DNA from 2 places in the Frateuria edaphi genome. Region 2 is predicted to be linked to the other one. Evidence: riboswitches for the same ligand, from Rfam matches in the RefSeq annotation. Region 2 holds a riboswitch; the other holds the start of a gene.
What was found. A riboswitch is a leader RNA that binds a small molecule or an ion and turns the genes downstream of it on or off. The one in region 2 is predicted to bind cobalamin.
Positions count from the first base shown of each region.

Region 1: another riboswitch for cobalamin. It lies ahead of LQ772_RS00375 (ribonucleoside-diphosphate reductase subunit alpha); the one in region 2 lies ahead of btuB (TonB-dependent vitamin B12 receptor).

Region 1 is NZ_CP088251.1:69,434-72,571, reverse strand. Features, by position in the region: gene LQ772_RS00380 (SDR family oxidoreductase) at 1-286, opposite strand, end outside; cobalamin riboswitch at 553-767, shown strand; gene LQ772_RS00375 (ribonucleoside-diphosphate reductase subunit alpha) at 1,011-3,138, shown strand, end outside.
Region 2 is NZ_CP088251.1:3,706,606-3,709,743, forward strand. Features, by position in the region: gene btuB (TonB-dependent vitamin B12 receptor) at 1-1,300, opposite strand, end outside; cobalamin riboswitch at 1,431-1,659, opposite strand; gene LQ772_RS17125 (TonB-dependent receptor) at 1,939-3,138, shown strand, end outside.

The DNA.
Region 1 (3,138 bases), 130 kb from region 2:
TGTCCTGGAGCTTGCCGCTGCCGCGGTAGTCGGGCGCCTGGAATTGCGGGCGCGGCTTGAGCTTCGCTTCCTTGCCCGGCTTGCTCAGGTGTTGCTCGGGCAACGGCGGGCGCGGTTTGGCGCGGGTGCTGGTCTGGCCGGGCTGTTTCTTCGCGGCGCTCTTGCTTGCCGGTTTCGATGCCTGCTTCTGTTTGTCCTTGGCGTCGATGCGCGATTGCACCTGGCGTTCTTTCGCTACCGCCTTGCCGGTGCCGTTGCCGCCTTTGGCGGTCTTCGTCGTGGCCATCATCCGCTCCCGCTGTGGCTGGGTATGGCCCGCGACGATAGGCAGCGCGCCGTGGCGGACAAGTGAGCGCAGCGTTGCGCCGGAACCCGGGTGCCGCTAGCGCCCCATCCGCCTGCCGGCCTTCCCTGCACGCGCAGGGCAAGGCGTAAGAGAAGGCGCCGTGCAACTTCGGCCCTTCTTCCGGTCACGGGGAGGTGTCAAAGGGGATGCGCGCTGCCCACGGCCGCCAAACACGAAATCTTGGGTTGACCGGCATCCAAAGCCCCGATATGTTGTGCCCCGTCGGTGCCCGTCCAGACGCGACTGTCGGTCGGGCTTAAAAGGGAATCCGGTGTAAATCCGGAACTGCCCCGCAGCGGTAAGCGGAAACGAACGTCCTCACATGCACTGGGCCGCAGCGCCTGGGAAGCGAGGGCAAGTAGGTGGGTCGACCGACCCGCGTCCGCGAAGTCCGAAGACCTGCCGGCACGCCGGGCCCCAGGGGCCGGCGGTCGCGTCGCATGAGACGCGCCCGTCCGACCCTGATGCGGCCCGGCGCGGGTGACCGCTTCCGCGGGGAGGCGCGTTGCATGCGGGCGTTCTGGCGCCCGCGTGGGGCGTGCCGTCCATCGGAAGCGAGCCCTCAGGCCCTGCGCGCGGGAGCAGGCGTTTGACGTTTTCGGAACCGTCGCGTCGGTGCGTTCTCCTCCGTACCGGCGCGGCGGCTTCCCTCCCGGAGATCCGCATGGACACCCTCGATACCGCTTCCCGCGAAAGCACGGCCGCGCCGTCCGTCGACGACGGCTTTGCCCTGACCCCGCCGCACAGCCCCGCGCAAATGCGCGTGACCAAGCGCAACGGCGCCACCGAAAGCGTGGACGTCAACAAGATCGTGCGCGCGGTGACACGCAACGCCGACGGCCTGCACGCGGTCGATCCGCTGCGCGTGGCGCTCAAGACCATCGGCGGCCTGTACGACGGCGCCAGCACGGCGGAGCTGGACCAGCTCTCGATCCGCACCGCCGCCGCGCTCACCGCGGAGGAGCCCGAATACGGCCAGCTTGCCGCGCGGCTGCTCGGCGCCTACATCGACAAGGAAGTGCGCGGGCAGGAGATCCAGAGCTTTTCGCAGTCGATCGCACGCGGTGCGGAGCTGGGCCTGCTCAACGCACGGCTGCGCGACTTCGTCGCCGCGCATGCGCGCAAGTTGAATGACGCGATCGACCCGGTGGCCACGCGCCGCTTCGAATACTTCGGCCTGCGCACCGTGTACGACCGCTACCTGCTGCGACACCCGCAGATGCGCAAGGTCATCGAGACGCCGCAGCATTTCTTCATGCGGATCGCTTGCGCGCTCGGCGGCAACGACGTGGGCGAGGCGCTGGAGCTCTACCGCCTGTTTTCCGCGCTCGACTACATCCCCAGCTCGCCGACGCTGTTCAACGCCGGCACCGCGCACGAGCAGCTCTCCTCCTGCTTTCTGCTCGACTCGCCGGCCGACTCGCTGGAGGCGATCTATGACAAGTACACGGACGTGGCCAAGTTGTCCAAGTTCGCCGGTGGCATCGGCCTCTCGTTCACGCGCGTGCGTTCGCGCGGCTCGCTGATCCGCGGCACCAACGGCCACTCCAACGGCCTGGTGCCCTGGTTGAAGACGCTCGACGCCTCCGTCGCCGCGGTCAACCAGGGCGGCAAGCGCAAAGGCGCGTGTTGCGTGTACGTGGAGCCCTGGCATGCCGACATCGAGGAGTTCCTGGAGCTGCGCGACAACACCGGCGACGAGGCGCGGCGCACGCACAACCTCAACCTGGCCAACTGGATCCCGGACGAATTCATGCGACGGGTCGAAGCCGACGGCGACTGGTCGCTGTTCGACCCGAAGGCCGTGCCGCAGCTGGTCGACCTGTGGGGCGTGGCTTTCGAGCACGCCTACCGCGAGGCCGAGGCCGCCGGTCTCGCCGCCAGGACGATCAAGGCGCGCGAGCTCTACGCGCGCATGCTGCGCACCCTGGCGCAGACCGGCAACGGCTGGATGACCTTCAAGGATCGGTGCAACGCCACCGGCAACCAGACGGCCGAGGCGGACAACGTGATCCATTTGTCCAACCTGTGCACCGAGATCCTGGAGGTCACCGGCGCGGGCGAGACAGCAGTGTGCAACCTGGGCTCGATCAATCTCTCGCGTCACATCGCGGAGGGCACGTTCGACTTCGGGCGCCTGGCCACCACCGTGCGTACGGCAGTGCGCCAGCTGGACCGGGTGATCGACCTCAACTTCTATCCGATCGCCAGCGCGAAGAGCGCCAACCGGAAATGGCGTCCGGTGGGCCTGGGCGTCATGGGCCTGCAGGACGTGTTGTTCCAGTTGCGCCTGCCGTTCGACTCGGCCGAGGCGCTCGCCCTGTCCACACGCATCGCCGAAGAGATCTACTTCCAGGCGCTGGAGCAGTCCTGCGAGCTGGCCGAACAGGGCGGCGCGCATCCGGGCTTCGGCGAGACCCGCGCCGCGCGCGGCGAGCTGCAGTTCGACTACTGGCCGCAGGCCGCGCCGCACGATGAGGCGCGCTGGAGCGCATTGCGCGAACGCGTCAGAAACAGCGGCCTGCGCAACTCGCTGCTGATCGCGATCGCGCCCACCGCCACGATCGCCTCGATCGCCGGCTGCTACGAGTGCATCGAGCCGCAGGTGTCCAACCTGTTCAAGCGCGAAACGCTCTCGGGCGATTTCCTGGTGGTCAACCGTTACCTGGTCGAGGAATTGAAGACGCTGGGCCTGTGGACGACCGAGGTGCGCGATGCGATCAAGCTGGCCGACGGTTCCATCCAGGGCATCGCGGTGATCCCCGAACGCCTGCGCCAGGTCTACCGCACCG
Region 2 (3,138 bases):
GCTGCAGGTCCGGGTTGCCGCTGCCGTAGGGGTAGTAAAGGTCGTTGAAGGTCGGCGCGTGGAAGGCGCTGCCCCAGCTGGCTGACAGCTTGAGGCCGTGGTCGAACGCGTAACCCCACGCCGCCGCGCCGGTGGTATGACCACCGAACTGCTGGTTGTCGTCGTGGCGAAGCGACAGCTGCATTTCGTGGCGACCGAAGTTGGCCTGGTATTGCACGTAGCCGCCGGTGTCGCTGCGGCTGTCGTCCAGGTAGCCGGTATCGCTGGACAGGTGCTCGCGCTGCCAGTCGACGCCCAGCGTCAGTAACTGGTTGTCCGCCAGGCTCAGGTCGTTCTGCCACGAGGCCTGGTTGCGGCGCGAGTTGCCGTAGCGCATGAACACGCCGTCGTTGTCGGTGTGCTGTTCGTCCAGGCTCTGACCGGCCGCCAGGGTGACCTTCCAGGAGGAAAGCGGATCGAAGCCCAACTGCGCGCCGGCGACCTGCTGGCGGTTGTGGTGCTGGTTGCCGTAGGGAGCGCCGTCGAACTCCGCGCGGCTGTCGCTGCGCAGCCAGGTCGCGGTCAGCTCCGTGCCGTTGTCCCAGCGGTAGCCGGCGTTGGCCAGGGCATTGCGGTTGCGGTAGGCATCGGCGTCCGGCTCGTCGGTGAAGCAGCCGGCGAAGACCGTGCCTGCACCCACGCGGCAGGCGTTGATGCCGCGGGTGTATTGGCTGCCGAGGCTCAGGTTGTACCAGGCGTGTTTGTCGCCGCCGGCCAGCCCGAGCTGCCCGTCGGCGTAGTCGCGACTGCCGGCGCCCAGCCGCAGCGATGGCGCCAGGCCGCCATCGCGCGTTCCGTGCCGGGTGAAGATCTGGATCACGCCGCCGATCGCGTCGGCGCCATACAGGCTCGAGCGTGGCCCGCGCACCACTTCGATGCGCTCGATCTGGTCCAGCGGCAGCTGGTCGAAGGCAGGAATGCCGGCGCTCACCGTCCCCACGCGCACGCCGTCGATCAACAGCAGCGTATGCGAGGAATTGGTGCCGCGCAGGAACAGCGAGCTTTGCTGGCCGAGTCCGCCAGCCTGGGCGAAGGTCACGCCGGGCAGGCCCTGGAGCAGGTCGATCAGCGAGACCGGCTGCAGCCGATCGATGTCCTCGCGGGTGATCACGCTGACCGACGACAGCGCATCGTCGACGGTGATCGCGGTGCGCGTGGCGGTGACGATGACCGGCGACAGCGCGACCGGATCCGAGGTGCCGGTCGCCAGCGCGGCGAACGAGCTGCCGCACAGGGCGACGGCAAGCAGTGTCTTCTTCATGGATGTGTGCGTTCCTTGGCCGCGCGCCCACGCACGGCCTCAAGCGTGGATGAGCTGGCGGCCGGAGGCAGGGGGAACGACGGGCAGGCGCGAGGCCACGCACGAGGTCCGGCCCGCCCACCGCAGGTCCACCAGGCAAATGCTTCGGGCCGGTCTCCGGGCTCGCGGGCGCAGGCTCTGTGCCTGCCGGACGGCGCCTTCCCATGCTTATGGGCACAGTGGCGTGGTGCCGTCCGTTCGACTCGCTTACCGTTGCGGGGGCAGCGCCGGCATTGTTGTGCATCGCACAACGCACCGGCTTCCCGTTTCATCCCGCCAGCTCTTGGGCCAACAGGGACACCCGAAACCAGGCAATAGTAGGAACTTCAGCCCACCGGTGCCAAGCCCGCATCGCTCTGGAATTGGGATGGGAACGCTAAAAAAAAGTTGACATACCGTTACGGCGGGCGCTACGTTCCAAGAGCAACTCATCGCTTTGCGTGATTGCGGATCAGACAAAGCCCTGATCGGGGGGGCGGGCGATAGTTCCAAGCCAGCCAACGGGAAGCGGGGCTTTCGTCGGGGTCATCTGGCGTGCCGTCTGTGGGCACGTGAGCTTTTATTGGACTCGTTTCGAGTCGATCTGGGGAGATCTGTTAATGAATAAGCGTTACCTTCAGCACGGGGCCCAGCCTCGTCGCAGCGCTCTTACCGTGGCTCTGGCCTTGGGTTTGGGCTTTACCGGCCTCGCCTATGGTCAGGCCACGACCGGCAGCATTTTCGGTAGTGCGCCGGTTGCCGCGGGTGAAACCGTGGTGATCACCGGTCAGTCGGGCATCGCGCGCACGGTGACGGTGGACGAGTCAGGTCGTTACAGCGCCAATTCGCTGCCGGTCGGTATGTATACGGTCACGCTGATGCGTGACGGCCAGACGGTCTCGACCCGGAACAACGTCACGGTCAAGGTCAGCACCGGCACGGATGTTTCCTTCGACGGCGCCCAGAATGCGCAGAACCTGGAAGGTCTCACCGTCACGGCCAACTCGCTGCCGTCGATCGACGTCACTGGCGTCGATTCGCGCACCGTGATCACCGCCCAGCAGCTTCGTCAGCTGCCGCTGGCGCGCAGCGCCGAAGCGATCGCGCTGCTGGCACCGACCGCAGTCCAGGGCTCGAGCTTCTTCACCGGCCCGACCGGCAACAGCCTGGTTTCGTTCGGCGGTTCCTCGGTGACCGAGAATGCCTACTACATCAACGGCATGAACGTTACCGATCCGCTCAATGGTCTTGGCGGCATCAACCTGCCCTACGGCTCGATCGACCAGGAAGAAGTGCTGACCGGCGGTTACGGCGCGGCATACGGTCGTTCCGATGGTGGCGTGATCAACCAGATCGGCAAGCGCGGTACCAACGAGTGGCACTTCGGCGCCCAGGCTCTGTACACGCCGGGCAGCCTGCGCTCGGATCCGCGCAACATCTACGTTCCGAGCAATGGCTCGCTCTACCAGTACCGCAACGACAACAAGACCTCCGAAATCGTCGAGAGCGCTTACGTTGGCGGCCCGATCATCCAGGATCGCCTGTACATGTTCGCCTCGGCCGAGGGTCATCGCACCAACGGCAAGAGCGTGGGCACGGCCGCAGGCGGCACCGAGACGGTCTACTCATACAACGATCCCAGCTGGTACGGCAAGATCGACTGGAACATCAATTCCAGCAACGTGCTCGAGCTGACCGGCGCGTCCACCAAGACCAGCTACAACGGCAACATCTACGGGTACGACAACGACACCCGCACGATGGGCGACTACCTGTATGCCGATACGCATACGAAGACCGCCGCTTCGATGTGGATCGCC